DNA from 2 places in the Arthrobacter parietis genome. Region 2 is predicted to be linked to the other one. Evidence: predicted binding sites of a transcription regulator. Region 2 holds the regulator's gene; the other holds the start of a gene.
The links. Region 2 encodes HrcA, which represses chaperone genes, less so after heat shock. Its sites were predicted from a motif close to TTNGCACTCGNNNNNNNCGAGTGCNAA; they were not measured.

Region 1 (11,088 bases), on a different contig from region 2:
CGGTGGTGAGGAACAGGCCCGCAATGGAGGCAGCGTTCTGCAGTGCAGAGCGGGTAACCTTCACGGGGTCGTTCACGCCGGCAGCCAGGAGGTCCTCGTAATCGCCGGTCGCGGCGTTGAGGCCATGGCCGGCGGGCAGGCCGCGAACCTTCTCGATCACAACGCCGGGCTCGAGGCCAGCGTTGAAAGCGATCTGCTTGAGGGGAGCGTCGATGGCGATGCGAACGATGTTTGCACCGGTTGCCTCGTCGCCCTCAAGGTTGAGGTTGGCGAATGCCTTGGCGCCGGCCTGAATCAGGGCCACGCCGCCACCGGCAACAATGCCTTCTTCAACAGCAGCTTTTGCGTTGCGGACGGCGTCCTCAATGCGGTGCTTGCGCTCCTTGAGCTCAACCTCGGTTGCGGCTCCGGCCTTGATGACTGCAACGCCGCCTGCCAGCTTGGCCAGACGTTCCTGCAGCTTCTCGCGGTCGTAGTCCGAGTCGGAGTTCTCGATCTCGGCGCGGATCTGTGCAACCCGGCCGGCGATCTCCTCGGCGTTGCCTGCACCCTCAACGATGGTGGTCTCGTCCTTGGTGACAACAACCTTGCGCGCCTGGCCCAGAAGGTCCAGGGTTGCGTTCTCCAGCTTGAGGCCAACTTCCTCAGCGATGACCTGACCACCGGTGAGGATGGCGATGTCAGCCAACTGAGCCTTGCGGCGGTCGCCGAAGCCCGGTGCCTTGACGGCAACGGACTTGAAGGTGCCGCGAATCTTGTTGACCACGAGGGTAGCCAAGGCTTCGCCCTCGATGTCTTCGGCGATGATCAGCAGCGGCTTGCCGGACTGCATGACCTTCTCAAGAACAGCGACGAGATCCTTGACGTTGGAGATCTTCGAGTTGACGATCAGGATGTAGGGGTCTTCAAGGACCGTCTCCTGGCGCTCTGCGTCGGTGACGAAGTAGCCGGAAATGTAACCCTTGTCGAAGCGCATACCCTCTGTGAGCTCAAGCTCGAGGCCAAAGGTGTTGGACTCCTCGACGGTGATGACGCCTTCCTTGCCCACCTTGTCGAGGGCTTCAGCGATGAGGTCACCGATCTGCTGGTCACCGGCGGAGATCGAAGCCGTAGCTGCGATCTCTTCCTTGGTCTCGATCTCCTTGGCGGAGGCGAGGAGCTCGGCGGTGACGGCGTCAACTGCCTTCTCGATTCCGCGCTTGAGGCTCAACGGATCAGCACCGGCGGCTACGTTGCGCAGGCCTTCCTTGACGAGTGCCTGGGCGAGGACTGTGGCGGTGGTGGTTCCGTCACCGGCGACGTCGTCGGTCTTCTTTGCAACTTCCTTGACCAGCTCGGCGCCGATCTTCTCGAACGGATCGTCGAGTTCGATCTCCTTGGCGATGGAAACGCCATCGTTGGTGATCGTGGGAGCGCCCCACTTCTTCTCAAGGACAACGTTGCGACCGCGGGGGCCCAGCGTAACCTTGACTGCGTCAGCGAGGATGTTCAATCCGCGCTCGAGGCCGCGGCGTGCCTCTTCATCAAAAGAAATGATCTTGGCCATAACGGCGTAGGTCCTTTCGGGACGGTCATGCGTATGCTGCTACCGGCCTGTGATGCCCGCGACGGACGGACTGATCCGGGAGGATCTCTGTACCTCCCCAACCAGCCCTCACCACAGAGGTTGCCTGGTTCACTCCCAGTGTGGCGTCTTAGCAGTCGTCACACCAGAGTGCTAAGTCAATAATTAGCACTCACACACTGCGAGTGCAAGCTGTTTCGCCTTGGGGAAAACAACGACGACGGCGCACCAGCCCTGACAGGGGAAGCGCGCCGTCGTTGTTTGGTGTTGCTTGGGTTGCTCAGGATGCGAGCCGCACGGCCTCCGCCTGCGGGCCCTTCTGGCCTTCTCCGATTTCGAATTGGACCCGCTGGCCCTCATCGAGTGCACGGTAGCCCTCCATGTCTATTGCGGACCAGTGCACAAAGACATCCGCCCCGCCCTCATCGACAGTGATGAAGCCGTAGCCCTTTTCAGCGTTGAACCATTTCACGGTTCCCTGCGCCATGTTGTTCTCCCACTATGTAGATCCCCCGCTTAACTGTTGACGGCGGGGCTGAGATACATCTAATCCCAGAACTCGAAAGCAGTGATGCGGAACACAGTGAATGTTATTGATCCTTAACCGGGCGGCTCACTGGAAGCCGGGGCCAACCACCACGGTGATATCGCCGAAACCCGCATTGCCCTGGACAGCGCCGATACCAAGGGCACCGGCGAGCGCCTCAGCCGTGGGGCGCTGCTCCTCTGCGTTGTAGAGCACGATGGACCCCTGCAGCTGCTGGCCGGACCAGTTGCCGATCTGGGTCACGTTCCAGCCATCCGCCTGCAGCCTGCCCGCCGCTGTGCTTGCCAGCCCGCTGACCGCGGTGGCGTTCAGCACGGCAACCGGCTGGGTGATGTCGACGACTGCTGCCGCTTCTGACGGCGAATCGGTTGCCTCGGCTGTCGGTTCCTCTTCGGTTGTCGGTTCCGAGCCGGCAGTCGACTCTTCCCCGGGAGTGGGTGCGGCACTGGGCGACACAGATTCCGTGGACTCCGCAGATTCACTGGCGTCTTCGCTGGGTTCGCCCGCCGCCCCCTCGGCCGTGATGGACGGCATCGGCGCAGAACTGGTGCTCCCCGGAGTGACATCGCTGGCCTGCCCAAGCCCAAGGCGCGGAAAGAGGAAGTATGCGGCCAGGCCAACCGCGAGGACCAGGACTCCCGCAACAACCTTCAATGCCAGACCGCTAGATCGCGGAGGCACAATGCGCTCGCGGTGAACTCCCTGCCGGGCGGCGGATTCGGGAACCTGGTCGAATTCGTCGCGGGGGTATTGGGTCATGGTGCGGGGAATCCTTGGATTGGGTGGACGTGGGTGCTAGACATCGACGCCAAGACGGCGCGCTGATCGGGCGCGTTGGCGGGTTGTACGTAGTCTACGCAGTCTCTTCACGAGCATCGGGTCATGGGCAAGCGCGGCTTCTGTATCGATAAGCGCATTGAGGATCTGGTAATAGTGCGTGGCAGAGAGATCAAACAGCTCACGAATGGCCTGCTCTTTGGCCCCCGAGTATTTCCACCACTGTCTCTCGAGCTCAAGTATCCGCTCTTCCCGCTCACCCAGGCCTGACTCCCGCACGCCCGCTGCGTGGCCGTTCTGGTCTGTCTGCGCCGGTCCCTGCATGCTCACGACACACCGTCCAATCCACCGTTTCCGCCCAATTTACTTTCCCCATGGTAGTGGCGAATCACACCGTTGTCATTCACCCGCAGTGGAGCTTGAGTGCCCATCCGGGCAAAGATAGAACCATGAACGACGACGACGGCGGCACCACCCTGCCCATTCCTTCCAGCCCGGGCGCAACGCTGCCGTTCGCCGCTCCGGCGACGCTCGAGGAAATCATGGCTTCCGACTGGGCGGCAGCGCTTCAGCCCGTTCAACCACAGATTCACCAGCTGGCGCGGCGCCTGGCTCTCGAGCAAGCGGCCGGCGCCCACGTGCTGCCGCGCCCGGACCACATAATGCGGACCTTCACCTACCCACTCAATCACGTGAAGGTCATCATCGTCGGCCAGGACCCCTACCCCACTCCCGGGCACTCCGTCGGCCTGGCGTTCTCCGTTACCCGGCAAACCAAACTGCCGCGCAGCCTGGTCAACATTTACAGGGAGCTGTCCACGGATCTTGGGGCACCGGCACCCAGCCACGGTGACCTTTCGGGCTGGGCTGACGAGGGGGTCTTGCTGCTCAACCGGGTCCTCACAGTCCGAGCGGGGGAAACGGGTTCACACCGGAAGCTTGGCTGGAACGCAGTCACTGATGCCGCCGTCCGGGCTCTGGTTGCCCGTGACCAGCCGTTGGTTGCCATCCTGTGGGGCCGGGAGGCACAGCAGCTCAAGCCACTGTTGGGCTCTACGCCGCTCGTCGAGTCCGCTCACCCGAGTCCCTTATCAGCCTCCCGCGGCTTCTTCGGCTCCCGGCCCTTCAGCCGGGCCAATGCGCTCCTCGCCGAACAGGGCGCCGAGCCGGTGAACTGGCTTCGCGGCTAGAGTCTCCGGATCATCTGCGTCGATTACGGCGTCGTTCGTTGCTGCTGAGCTTCTTGGTGAACGGCCGTGCCAGATTGTCGCCCAGGACCACGCCGCCGGCGATGGCCAAAATGATGGTGAGAGCGTTGAACAGGCCGATGGCGCCAGCGCCGGTCACGTCCGTCTCGATTGTGAGGTCATACATCGACCGGAAAATCGTGAGCCCGGGGTAGAGGAACATCACCGCAGGCACGGCGACCACCAGCTGCGGTGCGCCCATCCGGAGGGCAACCACCCGCGCGAGCATGCCGATCAGGACAGCCGCAATGGCGGGCGCAAGCCGATAGCCGACGCCGAGGTTCACAACGAGCGAATAGAGCAAGAACCCGGCAGTTCCGATGAGGGAGGTCGGCACAACCAGGGCCATGTCCGTCTGCTCGGCAATGCAGATCATTGCAACCGCGATGAAGATGAGCACCGCAACCACCGGCAGCGGGTACAGGGAGCCGACCGACGACGTCACGTCAAGCTCAGGAACCCCGAGGAGGTTGCCGAGCACCAGCGCAACGGCGATGCCGGACACAATTCCTGCGAAGACGAGGAAGGCAGACAGGAACCTCCCTGCTGCAGTCACCGGGAATCCGTTGATCGCGTCCTGGGTTGCAGATACGAGCCTGCCGGTGGGCAGGAGCAGCAGAATCCCGCCGACCACAACCAGGGCGGGCGCGATCGGTACGTTCAGCGACCACAACAGCACTGCGGTCAACGTGACGAGGGCGGCCGAGGTGGCCGTCGCAAAAAATTCAGGCACCCGCCAACGCCCCAGCTGACGCGAGAGCAGGTCAACACCGATACAGCTTGCAAACGAGATCAGGGAGCCAAGCGGTCCGCCGCCGATGAACGCCACGATGGCCGCGGCGAAGACACCGAACGCGGCCGTGACCATCCAACGCGGGAAAGGCTTGGGCCGGTGGGTTATCTCGTCAAGGCGCCGGATGGCTTCGGAACGGTCCACCCCGCCGTCGACGACGTCGGTCACCAGCTGGTGGACCCGTGTCAGTCCCGCATAATTGTTGGTCCAGGACCGCACCACGCGCAGAACGGTTGTGGGGGTCTGGTCCTTCGCTGAGTAGTTGAGCACCACCGACTGGTTGGTGATGTCCACCTCGATGTTGTCGAGCCCGAACGCCGCGGTCACGGCAATGATGCTCGTCTCGACTTCCAGCGCCCCGGCACCGTATCGGAACATCGTCTCAGCGAGACTGAGCGCGAAATCGAGCGTGCGGCGGGCACCGACGTCGGGGCCTCCCACCTGGATAGTGGGGTTGGCATAGGGACTGCCGGCGAGCCGCTCCACCAGGTTCATCGCCTGGGTGGGCGGAGATTCTCCCTGGACAAGGCGCCGAAGCATCTTGCGGGCGGCCAGCTGTGAACGGTCAGGGCGGGCGGATTGCGGGGTGATCGGCAGGGCATCGGTCGGGTTGGACTGCGGCCGGGCGGCTGCTTTCCGCGCGATTTTCGACTTGGCCTTGCCCGGTGATGCGGGCGACTTCACTACGGGAAGCTGTTCAGCCACCGGAGAGGGGTTGGTATCCGGGCTCCGGCGCTTGCCCGCACCGGTCTTGTCTGCCACTCTTATGCCCCTTTCCTGGCTCATGATCGCTCGTCGTGCCCGGGCCTGCTGTTTAGTAGAACGGTTGATTTGTGCGCCGCCAGTACACCTGACGCGTGATGCGTTCGCCCAGCTTCTGCCACGCACGGTACTTCATGGGACTGAGCACCTGGTCATAACAACCCACGAAGTCGGTGACCGTCTTGGTGAAGCTCGTCTTGAACAGGCCGAGACCGTGGTGCTGATGGCTCTTGTCCTTCAGCTGATCGCTAGGAGGGGTCCCGCAGAAGTCGTACTCAACAATATTGTGCTCGGCCTTGAGATCATTGATCGCCCTCCACTGAAGGAGATGCGAATCACCGTATTGCGAGCGGCCCGGCTTGGATCCACCGTCTTTGTAGGTGCCCTTGCGGCCGTAGTTGATGACGAAGGCGCCAACGGAAGGCTCGCCGTCCTCGTGCACAAAGTAGAGCCGGCCCTGACCGGCGGAAACGAAGTTCGTCCAGAATCGCCGGTAGTACTCGAACGAGCGGAGACGTGCCGCTGAGCGGTCCTCAATGTGCGCCATGAGGCGGTACATCGTGCGGAAATTTTCATCCGTGGGTTCCATCTGCTGCACGGTGACGCCCTCCCGCTCGGCCCGCCGGACGGCGTTGCGCCCACGCGAGTGCAGGTTGCGCAGCAGCTGGTTCGGCTCCGGGGTGGTGTCGAGGATGGCCGTGTGATCGTTGGGCTGGAGGTTGAAGGCCTTCACCAGACCGGCGCGCCGGAAGAGGGTGCGGACGCCGTCGTCATCCTCAATGTCCGGCTCGATCTTGACTGCAAAGACTGCGAGCTTTGACTCCCGGATGAAGGATTTGCACGCGTCCAGGACCGCAGGAACATCCTCAGGGGCTGCCACATCCGGGCCCTTGATCAGGTACCAGAGGCTCCCGAGAAGCGGGACCTTTTTCTCGAGGACGAGGTTGTAGGTGGTGTATCCGGCGGATTCGAACACGAGAAACAGGGGCTTCCAGCCATGGTGGGACTTGACCTCTGCAAACGCCGCCGACTGCAGGAGGTTGCCGCCGTTCGGATTGGCGGTGACCAGGGAATCCCAGTTCCCGCGTTCTTCCGCAGTGGCAAATCGCGCAGTAAACGTACCCATGGTCCTCAATCACAATTGGTCGGAAGGCGTCGATTCAGTGTAGCCGTTGGCACTGGCCGGATCCGGCGTCGCCCGCAGGTGCACTGTACCGCTGGACCCGGGGATGGATAGCATCGAAACCATGGAATTCAGATACCTCGGAAACAGCGGACTCAAAATCTCGGAGATCACTTACGGAAACTGGCTCACGCACGGCTCCCAGGTGGAGAATGACGTGGCCACGCAGTGTGTGCGTGCAGCCCTCGACGCCGGCATCAGCACCTTCGACACCGCGGACGTGTACGCCAACACCGCAGCCGAGACGGTCCTCGGGGAAGCCCTCAAGGGTGAGCGCAGGCAGTCCCTTGAAATCTTCACCAAGGTCTGGGGTCCGACCGGCCCCAAGGGTCATAACGACGCCGGTCTCTCCCGGAAGCACATCATGGAGTCGATCGACGGCTCGCTGACGCGCCTTCAAACAGACTATGTGGACCTTTACCAGGCCCACCGGTATGACCACGAGACTCCCCTCGAAGAGACCATGCAGGCGTTCGCCGACGTCGTCAGGCAGGGCAAGGCCCTCTACATCGGGGTCAGTGAGTGGACTGCGGAGCAGTTGCGCGCCGGGCACGGGCTTGCGAAGGAGTTGGGTTTCCAGCTCATCTCCAACCAACCGCAGTATTCCATGCTCTGGCGGGTCATCGAGGAGAAGGTAGTGCCGGCGTCGGAGGAACTCGGCATCTCCCAGATCGTGTGGTCCCCTGTCGCGCAGGGCGTCCTCACCGGCAAGTACAAGCCGGGTCAGGCACCGGAACAGGGTTCGCGAGCTGCCGATGACAAGGGCGGCGCGGACATGATCAAGCGCTGGATGTCTGATGAGGTCCTCACCGGAGTGCAGAAGCTGGAACCGCTCGCAGACGAGGCCGGGCTGAGCATGGCGCAGCTCTCTATCGCGTGGGTGCTCCAGAACCCCAACGTTGCCTCAGCAATCATCGGCGCGTCCCGCCCTGAGCAGGTCGAGTCCAACGTTGCGGCCGCCGGCGTCACGCTGGAGCCCGCCCTCATGAAGAAAATCGATGAAGCGATCGGGCACCTGGCCGAAACTGACGCGGCCAAGACAACTTCCCCTGACAAGCGGCCGGCGTGAGGCTCGCGGTCACGGGATCCAGCGGCAAACTGGGACGCAGTGTTGTTGCGGGTTTGACGGAGGCCGGACACGAGGTCCATGGATTCGACCTGCACGGCGAGCGCGGGCTTGGCTTCCTCTCAATCGACCTGACCAACTATGGTCACGTCGTCGATGCGCTGCTGGGAGTGGATGACCGGCACTCAGGTTTCGACGCCGTCGTCCATCTCGCTGCGATCCCCGCACCGGGGCTGCAGCCTGATTCCGCCACTTTCCACAACAACATGCTGGCGACCTACAACGTGTTCCAGGCCTGCCGGCGGGCGGGGATCCAGCGGATTGTCTACGCCTCCAGCGAGACAGTCCTCGGGCTTCCGTTCGACGAGGACCCGCCGTACATTCCGGTCGATGAGGAATATGACGCGCGGCCGGAGAGTACCTATTCCCTGGTAAAGCACCTCGAAGAACAGATGGCCATCCAGCTGACCCGCTGGGATCCCTCGCTGAGCATCACGGCGCTGCGGTTCTCCAATGTGATGGATCCGTCGGACTACGCCGAGTTTCCGACATTCGATTCGGATCCGCTGCTGAGGAAGTGGAATCTATGGGGATACATTGACGGCCGGGACGGAGCCCAGGCTGTGCTGCAGGCTCTGGAGAACGCGCGGAACGGCTTTGACCGGTTCATCATCGCGGCCGCCGATACCGTGATGAGCCGATCGAGCGCCTCGCTGGCCGCGGAGGTATTTCCCGGCGTAGAGCTGGTCAGGGAAGTCGGCGAACATGAAACGCTGCTCTCGATCGAGAAGGCACGGCGCCTACTGGGATTCGACCCGCAGCACAGCTGGCGGGATCACGCAGGCTGACGGCTCGGATGGGAGGCCTCCGGTATTGGGAGCTTCCCATCCGGCTGGCCTCGACCTTGAATGATCAGTAGGCTTACATTCACGGGAGCACCTCCCGGAATGCAATCGTCGAAAGGACCGGTCATGACTGAGAATCTTCCCGATGAGGAATTGCACGTTGTCGGCGAGGAGCCGGACGCCGTGAACGAGTCGATCGCGCCCGAGGCGCTCGATCCCGTGCAGGACGGCCAACCGGACGGCTATCCCACAGCTGCCGAGAATGATCCGGATAACTGGCAGCAGGATCCACTGCTGCAGGATGAGCCCGGAGCCGGCACGATTGCCGAGGAAAGCGATCAGAGCCTTCGCGATGATACCGAGGAAGCGCGCTTCCGTGACGGTGAAGAGCAGGTGCCGCCGGAAGAACCTACCATCGGCGAAGCCGCATCCGACGTCGATTTCGGTGATCCCATGAGCAGCGAGGAAGTCGACGCGAGTGATGACGAGGCGAACTTCGGAGGGTCCCCCTTGAGCCAGTTCGAGCCTGAGGACCTGGACCGATAGTTACCCAGGGGCTGCAGGGCCAGTGCCCGTAGACTGGAACCGTGAAGAAAATCGCTGCACTGTCCCTGCTCATCCCTCTGGGCGCCCTGTTGGTGGGCTGCAATCAAATTGAGGAAACTGCCGGTGAGATAGCCAGTGATGCGGCATCGCAGGTGGCTGGCGCCGCCGCGGAAGAAGTCCAGTCACAGGTGTGTTCACTCGTCAGCGACGGGAACGTCAGCGCTGGAGATCGCGAACTGCTCGGCGGATTGGTTGACGCCGCAGAGACCGCGGGTGTTCCTGCCGAGATCACCGGCCCGCTTCGCGACATCGCTGCAGCCGGCGATCAGGTTCCGGCAGAGTCGGTGGAAGCGCTGAATGAGGCGTGTGCGCCGTAGTCGTAAGCCGGTGATGTCGCGTTTAGGTGTCAATTGTCCATCAACTGTTCTATTGACTGCCCGCTAGCAGTAACTTTGCCCTATGAGAGGCGGCTCAGCCAGGGTCGTACGTGAGGCGACTGCTTACCAGGACGCGGTATCGCGTTCCGTGAGGGCGGCCTGCGCCAAGTGGGTTGCCATCGAGTTGGAGTTCGGGCTGCTGAGCGGCGCCGACGTTGACGCGCTGCTGGGGCCACACTGGCCACCCGCCGGGTGCCTCGCAGCCGAACGCAGGATCCTCGGCGTCGCGACGAAGGCCGGTCGTGTCCTGTACCCCGGATTCCAGTTCGACTCAACGGCGCACACAGTGCGTCCGATCCTCGCCGAAGTAGCCCAGATCGGGCTCGACGCCGGCTGGAAGGATCGCCACATCCTGCAATGGTTCGTTGCACCGAACGGCTCCCTTCACGGGGATCGGCCCGTGGATCTTCTCGATGACAGGGAGCGCCTCCTCGCAGCGGTCCATGCGGATCTGGAGACCGTGTGGTGAGGGGTTTGGCGATCATTCTGGCAGCCTGCCTGCTCTTGCTCACCGGCTGTGGCGCGGTGGCAACGCCCGGCGCGAGCCCCGGCGAAGTGCCGCTTCCCCCCGCTTCCCAGGAGCTGATTGGGCAGGGCATGGTGATTTCGGACGAAGACGGTCCCGCGATGCTGTGCCTCGGACCCGTGATGGAGTCCTATCCCCCGCAGTGTTCCGGCCCCGAAGTCATCGGCTGGGACTGGGAAGCGGTGAAGCTGTGGGAGAGAGCAGGGGGTGTGACCTGGGGGACCTACGCCGTGCACGGAACCTGGAACGGCGAGACCTTCACTCTCACACGTCCGCCGACCCCGCTGGCGCTTTATGACCCTCCCGCAAATATCGATCCGCGTACCGAACCTGCGAATTCGGGCGCAGGAAACCACGCGGAGCTGGAAGCAGTGCAACAGGACCTCCTCGAGACGGCGGGCGAGAGGATACTCACCTCGTGGATCGAGAACGGTTACGTGTTTGTCACGGTCGTGTATGACGACGGCACGCTGCAGGATTCCTATGACGCCAGCTACGGGGAGAACATGGTGGCGGTTCAATCGGCCCTGCAGCCGGTGAACCCTGATTGATCCGTAACTCGCCGAGCCGGTCCCGCGAAATTGTCAGAGGCACGACGTATTTTGATCGCATGAACATCTCAACGTCTCCTTCGAGTACTTTCACAGGTAACCTTCGCCACCCCGAGAGGGGGCGGAGATACACCATTGACGAACTCCGCGAGCTTGCCGATCAGGGTGATGCGTGGGCACTTTGCCAGGTCGATCAGTGGGAGCGCGAGTTCGCCAACGAATACGCGGGAACCCTGACGGAGCA
Region 2 (9,402 bases):
TAAGGGTCGATCTTGTCGTTGAGAGTGCCCGGAAGGAAACCGAGGCGCTCCCCCGCTTCCACCGCCGGACGCGTCAGGATAATGCGGTTGACTTCCTTGTGCTGGAGCGCCTGGACCGCCTTGGCCATTGCCAGGTATGTTTTGCCCGTACCCGCCGGACCGATGCCGAAAACGATAGTGTGCGTATCTATTGCCTCGACGTAGTTCTTCTGGTTGACCGTCTTTGGACGGATGGTGCGTCCGCGCGAGGAAAGGATGTTCATCGACAGGACTTCGGCCGGCTTGGCCGCGCCCTGCGTCTTGAGCATAAAAAGCAGCTGCTCCAGTACTTGCGCGGTCACCGGTGTTTGGTTGGCGGCAAGCGTGCGGACCTCGCTGATCAGCCGCTCAGTGCGCCCAACGTCGGTTGCCGGCCCCGTGATGGAAAGATCACTTCCCCGCACGTGCAGACTGATACCAGGGAAAGCTCCTTCGATCATGGCCAGTGCCTCATCATTGGCTCCGAGGGCCTGCACCATCTGTTCAGCTGATTCGAATTGGACGACCCGGCTGTCCAGGCCCGCTGCCCCCATACCCACTGCAGAATCGGTCATAGTATCGGCCTGTAGGCCTTCCATCTCTCCTTGTGCCGCCGAATTTTCCGGTTCATCCGGTTGTGTGCTTGTTCAGACCCATGACGAGGCCTTCTACTAGCGTACCGCCGCCGTCCTGTTGCCGCTCACCTGGATGCGGCGCCAAGGGAGCCGGGGTTTGGCCGGGCACGGAAAAATCTCAGGAACGCAACGGACCGATATCAATAGCGTTTCAGTCAGGCCGCGATTCGGAAAAGCACAGGGCAGGGGCTCCTACCTATGCAAAGCTGAAGTAGAACTCCGTGCAGTTCCGGTTCCTGTTGGCGTCACCACTGATTGGCGACGCCCAGACCTACGCTGCACGACAATCGATCGGCCCGACGAATGAGAGGAACGGACACGCATGGGCGTTCTTCCTCTCCTCAACCGACGGACCTCCGGGCGCCGGTGGAAGGGATCCATACTCGTCGCCGCGGCGTTGGGCCTGCAGGCCTGCACGATCGGCGGGCAGAATGAGCCGACCTCCGAGATCGCAGCAGAGGCAGAAGTGTTGCTGGAGTCGACTGCCAGCTTGCCCGAAATCGATCTCCAAAGTCCCGCGGCCCCGGACGCCGCCCCGCTCCTTCCTGTCTACTGGCTCGGAGATGCCAACGGGCTCCTCTATCGCGAGTTCCTTCCTGCTGAGTCAACTGGAGATCCGATTGCTGCTGCCGTGTGGGCGATGACCAGCGCGGAGCCGCTCGATGACGATTACTACAGCCCGTGGCAGGAAGCATCGGCTGTCAACACTTCGATTTCACTCGACAATGTGGTCACGATCGACATCTCCTCGGACGCCTTTACCACCGGCATCGATGCAGCAGTCGCCGGGCGTGCGGTGCAGCAGCTTGTCTACACGGCAACGGCTGCAGCCGCCAATTCCGGTCTGATTGCAAGCGGAAGTCCCAGCAGTGTCCGCCTGCTGGTGGACGGCAAAGCGGGCTACAGCGCTTTTGGACACATCGAGCTGAGTTCCTTGCTCCAACGGGACGTCGGCGCTATTGCGCCCGTGTGGATCATCAACCCGCAGGACAGCTCAGTCCGCTCCGATCGAACGGTTATAGTCCAGGGCAGCACCACGACGACGGATGCTGCCCTTGAGTGGCGGGTGCGGCGCGTAGATGGCGGTGGGGTCCCCGCCGAAGATGTTGTCAGCGGAACGGTTCCCGTGGACGCTGGAACCGGCGCTGTCGGACTATACGAGTTCAGCGTTGCGCTGGAGGCGGGAACTTTTCTCCTCGAGGTGTACGAAGCCGCCGGCCCATCCGCCGAAGCAGGCCCGGCCGCCGGCGTGGTGACCGATGACAAACTGATCAGCGTCCGCTGACGCGCAGCTACCAGCGTCCGGCCAGGTGATTCAGTACCGCGATGGCCGCGGGTCCCGCTGTTGAAGCTCGCAGGACGTTGGTACCAAGTTGCGCCGGAACCGCCCCTGCGTTGGCCAATACACCGAGCTCTTCGGGGCTGATACCGCCCTCCGGACCCACAATCACGGCCAGCGTTTCCGACGTTGCTAACGTACTCCGACCCCAATATTCCGCGAGCGACTCGCTCGCCTCCTCGTGTAGCACAACCGGGTGCTGGACGCCGCCCAGCCAGTGTCCCAGGCCCTTGGTGTCCAGCGCATCGAGTACCTCCGGCACACGTGCGCGCCGACTCTGCTTCGATGCGGCACGAACGAGGGACTCCCACTTGGTACGGCCTTTGATTGCCTTCTCGGCACGCCACCGTACGATACTTCGATCCGCCTGCCAGGGAAGCACCGCGTCAACACCGAGTTCCGTCGCCGCCTCAACTGCCAGTTCCGCCCTGTCCCCCTTCGCCAACGCCTGCACCAGGACCAGCCGCATCGCGGGAGGCGAATCGAATGAGAGCCTGTCCACGGTCACCACCACTGCACCGTGAGTTGCTTCGACAACGGTGCAGCTCAAGCGGTGTCCTTCTCCATCAAGGACATCGATCTCTTCACCCGGCCTAACCCGCTTCACGGCTGCGGCATGATGCGCCTCCGGACCGCGCAGCGTCAGACTGCCGCCGACGGCAGCGGTTTGCACATCGGTCGGATCGCCGAAGAAGGCCTGGTTGGTCATTGTCCGATAACCCGGCTATAGATTCCCGAGGCGTTCACGAAGGCGGGCAAAAACTCCTGATCCGCTGCTCGCCAGCTGGCCCTCGGTAAATTCTTCGCCGCGCATTTCCGCAAGGCGCCGAAGCAGTTCTTCCTGTCCGCTGTCGAGGTTCCGCGGCGTTTCCACGCTCAAATGCACCAGCAGGTCCCCTCTGCCGTATCCGCGCAGGTGGGTCACCCCAAGGCCGCGAAGGGTAATCACTTCGCCCGACTGCGTGCCGGGCTTGATCGTGAGTTCCTGATCACCGTCGAAGCTCTTCATTAACACGTTGGTGCCGAGGGCCGCAGCTGTCATCGGCACGCTCAGGGTCGCGTGAAGGTCGTCGCCCTCACGAAGGAAGGTCGAGTCGCTGTTGACCCGAATCTCTACGTAGAGATCGCCCTGGGGACCGCCGGCCGTGCCGACCTCGCCCTGGCCGGCTAGCTGGATACGGGTACCTGTAGCGACACCCGCGGGCACCTTGATGGTGAGGCTTCGGCGGGAACGGATGCGGCCATCCCCATTGCATTCGTTACAGGGATGCGGGATGACGGTTCCGTACCCCTGGCAGGTGCCGCAGGTCGCCGTCGTCATTACCTGACCGAGGATGGACCGAACCGCACGCTGCACCTGACCGGATCCGCCGCAGATATCACAGGTTCGTGGGGAAGTACCCGGCTGGGTACAGGATCCATCGCAGGTAGGACACACCGCCGCTGAATCTACCTCGATCTTCTTGTTGGTACCAAAGACCGCATCCTTCAGATCGATCCGGACGGCTATCAACGCGTCCTGACCGCGTTGGGTTCGGGATGGGGGGCCGCTGGGACCGCCTCCGCCGAAGAATGTCTCGAAAATGTCCTGGAACGCAAAGCCCGAGCCGGAATAACCGGCACCGAATCCATTGTCGGTGCCGTTTTCATTACCGGTGGTGTCGTAGACGCGCCGCTTCTGGGGATCCGAGAGTACCTCGTACGCGCGCGTGACGAGCTTGAACTCCTCAGCTGCTTCCGTGCCGACGTTGACGTCCGGGTGGAGCTTGCGGGCAAGCTTCCGGTAGGCCTTCTTGATTTCTTCGCCGCTGGCGTCGCGTGCAACGCCAAGGACCTCGTAGTGATTACTCACTCCTGCACATCACTTCCTGTTATCTCACCGCGTGAGCGGCTGGGCTTCATGGGCTCCGTCATCCGGTCAAGATTCATCGAGGATGCGGGAAAGGTAGCGGGCCACCGCTCTCACGGCGGCCATGGTGGTCGGGTAATCCATTCTCGTGGGGCCAAGCACTCCCACCTTTGCCAGTGAATCCGGTCCATAGCCGGTAGCAATCACGGAGGCTTCGGCCAAACCGCCATACGGGTTCTCCCGGCCGATGCGGACCGAGATGCCCAGAGCATCCTGCCCCATCTCGGAAAGCAACCGAAGCATGACAACCTGTTCCTCAAGCGCTTCCAGGACCGGACCAATGGTTAAAGGAAAGTCGAGGGTTGAGCGGGCGAGGTTGGCCGTGCCCGCCAGCACGATCCGGTCTTCCCTGTTAGCGGCTGACAACTGTTCGAGGCTGTGTCCAATTGCCTGGCCGAGAGATTGCAGCGAGGGGGGAAGATCCGCAATGCACGCACCGAGTTCCTGGGGAACCGACGGCAGACGAACACCGGAAACCCTTTCCAGAAAATGCTGGCGCAGGTCGGCCAGGTCATTTTCCTGTGCCTCGGCGGGCACGGACACAACGCGCTGCTGCACAGCGCCGTTCGTGGAGATCAGCACCACGAGCGCGCGACCGGGAGCGAGCAGCACGAGTTCGATGTGGCGGACGGAGGCCGTGCCCAGGTGCGGGTACTGCACGACCGCAACCTGGTTGGTGAGTTGGGCGAGCAGGCGGACGGTGCGGTCGAGGACGTCGTCGAGATCGTCTGCGCCCTCGAGGAGTGCGCGGATAGCCCGCTTTTCCGGGGCCGACAGCGGCTTGACCTCGGCGATCCGGTCGACGAACAACCGATAACCCTTGTCGGTCGGGATGCGGCCGGAACTGGTATGCGGGGCTGTGATCAGGCCCTCTTCTTCCAGAAGTGCCATGTCATTGCGGATTGTTGCCGAAGATACGCCCAGCCTGTGGCGCTCGACCAGCGCCTTGGATCCCACCGGCTCGCGGGAATGGACGTAATCCTCAACGATGGCCCGCAGGACTTCAAGCCGCCTGGGTTCGCTCATGTTCACCTCCGATGTACTTTCCTGCCCTGTTTCTGAGTTAGCACTCAACACACCTAAGTGCCAAGTCTAATACGATCGAGGCGATTGTTAGCATTGGCTCTGCCTGTTCCGAAGGCAGGGATTTGTGGAAGCGAGCGAAGTCACATGTCGTATCACGAGTGGGGAGCACAGGATCTTACCGGACCCCGGGCCGCCCCGGCCGCCAAGGTCGAAGCCCGTCCCGGAGTCGTCCTTGAAGACGTGCAGAGCGGATTCGTCGGGGAGATCCTGCGCACGGAGAAGGCAGGTGGGATGCACGTGATGGTCCTTGAGGACCGCCGCGGCAAGCGACGCACTTTTCCGCTCGGCTTCGGCTTCCACCATGAAGGTTCGCCGGTGGAACTGATTCCTGCCCGCGCGCAGTCAGCAGCACAGCTGAGAACGGCGTCGGGCTCTGTCCGGGTTGCCGGAGCGCGGGCGCGCACGGCTCGGGCCAGCAGGATCTGGGTCGAGGGCAAACACGATGCCGAGCTGGTGGAGAAGGTGTGGGGAGACGACCTGCGGGTTGAGGGCATCGTGGTGGAGCCGTTGCATGGCGTAGACGATCTGGCAGCAGCCGTGCGGGACTTTGCTCCCTCCGCCGGACGCCGCCTGGGTATCCTCGTCGATCATCTACTGCCCGGCACCAAGGAAGCCCGGATCGCGGCCGGGGCGATGACGGTGGCGGGCGCCGCCGGGAACGTACTGATTGTCGGGCACCCCTACGTCGATGTGTGGCAGGCTGTGAAGCCGCGTGCTCTTGGTCTTGATGCCTGGCCGGTAATACCCCGCGGCGAGGACTGGAAGACGGGGATATTGAGCCGGTTAGGCTGGCCGCACTCCACGCAGGCGGATGCCGCGAACGGCTGGAAGCGCATCCTCAACGGCGTCAGCACCTACGCTGATCTCGAACCGACGCTGCTCGGGCGCGTCGAGGAAGTCATCGATTTCCTCACTGCACCGGGAGCCGGCGCATAGCCATTGAAGGCTTCGTCGCGGCACACGCGACTGCGCCCGGCCGGTACACCAAGTACCCTTGAGGAAGTAAGTTCCGCTTGTGTGAGCGGTGAAGTCCGAACAGCCCGAAGGAAGTACCGTTGCCTAACAGCGCAGACCGGCACGGTGACGCCCAGTCACGACCGGCGCCCCGGGACTCTGATCCCGCGTTCCAGGGTGCCAGTTCCAGTGCGCCACCGCTGAGTCCGTCGGAAGACCGTCAATGGGCAACGCTGTCCCACTTCCTCGGCATCCTGGGGTTTGTGCCGTCGCTGATCATTTTTCTGATCTTCCGCGACCGGGGCGCCTTCACCGAGCAGGAATCGAAGGAAGCGTTCAACTTCACTTTCCCGCCAAGCATCATTGCCGGGATCTGCCTGCTGCTGTCCCTGATACCCGGGATCGGCGGGATCTTCGCCGTCCTCAATGCGCTCATCTGGGTGATGCTGGCAGCGTTCTCCGTTGCGGCCGGTATCCACGTCAACCGGGGCAAGCCGTACCGCTACCCCTTCAACCTGAGGATTTTCCACTAGCCGCTCAGTTCGGCAACAACCGCCGGACGACGGCGTCAGCGAGCAGCCGTCCCCGTCCGCTGAGGCGCACAACACCTTTGAAAGCATCCGCCGGCTCTATCAACCCGTCCGCGATCAACCCGGCCACCGCGTGACGTCCCTCCGGCTGGAGGTCAGCCACCGGATACCCCTCGGCCAACCGTGAGCGTAGGAGAACGTCCTCGACGTAGCGAGCCGTTTCGTCCAGTACTTCTCTGCCGGCCGCGGGCGATGCGCCGGTGTCCAGGCGCTGCGCATAGGCGGCGGGATGCTTGACATTCCACCACCGTGTGCCGCCCATGTGGGAATGGGCGCCCGGACCGGCTCCCCACCAGTCGTGGCCTTTCCAGTACGCAATGTTGTGGCGGCACTGATCCTCGCCAGTGCGGGCCCAGTTACTTACCTCATACCAGGACATTCCGGCCCCACGAAGCATGTTCTCAGCAATTTCGTACTTGTCCGCGTGGTCGTCGTCGTCGACCATCGGCACCTCACCGCGGCGGATCCGCCGGGCCAGGGCGGTGCCGTCTTCGATGATCAGCGCGTACGCAGACAGATGATCCGGTTCCAGGGCGAGCGCCGCTTCGAGGGAGCTCTCCCAGTCCGACAACTCCTCACCGGGTGTTCCGTAGATCAGGTCGAGACTGACCTTCAAACCGGCAGCGCGTGCCCATTCAACCGCCAGGGGGACCCGCTCCGGAGCGTGCGTGCGGTCGAGCACGGCGAGGACATGCGGTACTGCGGACTGCATGCCGAAGGACACCCTCGTGAAGCCTGCCCGGGCCAGTTCCGCCAGTGATTCAGGGGTCACCGAATCCGGATTGGCTTCCGTTGTCACCTCGGCCCCGGGTGCGAGGCCCCATACGTTTTTCGCCGTCTGCAGAACCCGTGCAAGATCCTGCGACGGAAGCAGCGTGGGCGTGCCGCCACCGAAAAACACCGTGCTCAGCGCGCGCTGCGCAATGCCGGATTGCGCAAGCGCTCCCGCGGCGAATTCGAGCTCCCGCTCGACCGTGAGTGCATAACTGGCCTGCGACGCTCCCCCACCCAACTCAGCAGCCGTGTAGGTATTGAAGTCGCAGTACCCGCAACGGACCGCACAGAAGGGGATGTGGACGTAGAGTCCGAAAGCACGGTCCCGTGAACCGGCAACAGCTGATGGAGGCAGCCGCCCGTCGGCCGGTGCAGGCTCACCGAGGGGCAAAGTACTAGGCAATGCTGCGTTCCCTGATAGGCGCCGTCGTCACTTCTTGGCTTTGTCCTTCGATTCATCCGACGACAGGGCGGCAATGAACGCTTCCTGGGGCACTTCGACGCGTCCCACCATCTTCATCCGCTTCTTGCCTTCCTTCTGCTTCTCCAGCAGCTTTCGCTTCCGGGTGATATCACCGCCGTAGCACTTGGCAAGGACATCTTTGCGGATGGCCCGGATACTCTCCCGCGCAATGATCCGTGACCCGATGGCCGCCTGGATCGGCACCTCGAACTGCTGCCGCGGAATCAACTCGCGCAGTTTACCCGTCATCATCACACCGTACGCATAGGCTTTGTCGCGGTGGGTGATCGCGGAAAAGGCATCCACCTGTTCCCCCTGGAGCATGATGTCCACCTTGACCAGATCCGCCACCTGATCACCGTCGGCCTTCCAATCGAGGGACCCATACCCGCGGGTCCTCGATTTGAGGATGTCGAAGAAGTCGAAGACGATCTCCGCCAGTGGAAGCCGGTACCGGATCTCCACGCGGTCCTCGGAAAGATAGTCCATTCCGCCCATCACGCCGCGCCGGCTCTGGCACAGTTCCATGATGGCGCCGACGAATTCATTGGGTGCAAGGATGGTCGCGGAAACCATTGGTTCGCGAACTGCAGCGATCTTGCCCACGGGGTACTCGCTGGGATTGGTGACATGGACGACGTTCTTGTCCTCGAGCGTCACCTCATACTCGACGTTGGGTGCTGTGGAGATCAGGCTCAGGTTGTATTCACGCTCGAGGCGTTCCCGGGTGATTTCCAGATGCAGCAGGCCGAGGAAGCCCACGCGGAAACCGAACCCCAGGGCCGCGGAGGTCTCCGGCTCATAGATCAGCGCGGCATCATTGAGCATCAGCTTTTCCAGGGCATCACGAAGCACCGGATAGTCTGCGCCGTCGAGTGGGTACAGCCCCGAGAAGACCATCGGTTTGGCATCCGCATACCCGCTCAGCGACGCCGCAGCCGGCTTCGCGAGATTGGTGACCGTGTCACCGACTTTGGACTGCCGGACATCCTTGACCCCGGTGATGAGGTAACCTACTTCACCCACGCCAAGACCTTTGGACGGCGTAGGCTCCGGCGAGCTGACACCAATCTCAAGCAGTTCATGACTGGCGCGGGTGGACATCATCTGGATGCGCTCACGCGGGCTCAGGTGGCCATCGACCACACGGACATAGGTGACAACGCCGCGGTAGGTGTCATAGACGGAATCGAAAATCATTGCACGGGCCGGCGCATTCGCATCCCCGACCGGCGACGGAAGGTCCCTCACGATCTTGTCCAGCAGTGCCTCCACACCGACGCCCGTCTTTCCCGAGACCAGCAGTACGTCCTCGGGGTCGCCGCCGATCAGGTTCGCCAACTCCGCTGCGTACTTCTCGGGCTGCGCGGCCGGGAGGTCGATCTTGTTGAGCACCGGAATGATCGTGAGGTCGTTCTCCATGGCTAGGTACAGGTTGGCGAGCGTCTGCGCTTCGATCCCCTGCGCGGCGTCCACGAGGAGAATCGCGCCCTCGCATGCCGCAAGGGACCGCGAAACCTCGTAGGTGAAATCGACGTGGCCGGGAGTGTCGATCATGTTCAGCGCGTAGCTGACGCCGTCGAGTTCCCAGGGCAGGCGGACCGCCTGCGACTTGATGGTGATCCCGCGTTCAC

Region 1: the regulator HrcA is predicted to act here: its motif matches at 1,695-1,721, upstream of groL (chaperonin GroEL).

What each region holds. Positions count from the first base shown of each region.
Region 1 covers NZ_BAAAON010000003.1:512,952-524,039, forward strand. The annotation lists gene groL (chaperonin GroEL) at 1-1,546, opposite strand, end outside; gene ABFX19_RS14550 (cold-shock protein) at 1,845-2,051, opposite strand; gene ABFX19_RS14555 (LytR C-terminal domain-containing protein) at 2,178-2,870, opposite strand; gene ABFX19_RS14560 (DUF3263 domain-containing protein) at 2,907-3,212, opposite strand; gene ABFX19_RS14565 (uracil-DNA glycosylase) at 3,338-4,078, shown strand; gene ABFX19_RS14570 (threonine/serine exporter family protein) at 4,089-5,714, opposite strand; gene ABFX19_RS14575 (lipid II:glycine glycyltransferase FemX) at 5,743-6,816, opposite strand; gene ABFX19_RS14580 (aldo/keto reductase family protein) at 6,938-7,942, shown strand; gene ABFX19_RS14585 (NAD-dependent epimerase/dehydratase family protein) at 7,939-8,787, shown strand; gene ABFX19_RS14590 (hypothetical protein) at 8,911-9,330, shown strand; gene ABFX19_RS14595 (hypothetical protein) at 9,372-9,707, shown strand; gene ABFX19_RS14600 (hypothetical protein) at 9,790-10,236, shown strand; gene ABFX19_RS14605 (hypothetical protein) at 10,242-10,844, shown strand; gene ABFX19_RS14610 (hypothetical protein) at 10,904-11,088, shown strand, end outside.
Region 2 covers NZ_BAAAON010000002.1:435,880-445,281, reverse strand. The annotation lists gene ABFX19_RS10255 (PhoH family protein) at 1-593, opposite strand, end outside; gene ABFX19_RS10250 (GerMN domain-containing protein) at 976-1,938, shown strand; gene ABFX19_RS10245 (16S rRNA (uracil(1498)-N(3))-methyltransferase) at 1,946-2,701, opposite strand; gene dnaJ (molecular chaperone DnaJ) at 2,717-3,844, opposite strand; gene hrcA (heat-inducible transcriptional repressor HrcA) at 3,911-4,927, opposite strand; gene ABFX19_RS10230 (DUF3097 family protein) at 5,072-5,923, shown strand; gene ABFX19_RS10225 (DUF4870 domain-containing protein) at 6,043-6,474, shown strand; gene hemW (radical SAM family heme chaperone HemW) at 6,479-7,708, opposite strand; gene lepA (translation elongation factor 4) at 7,736-9,402, opposite strand, start outside.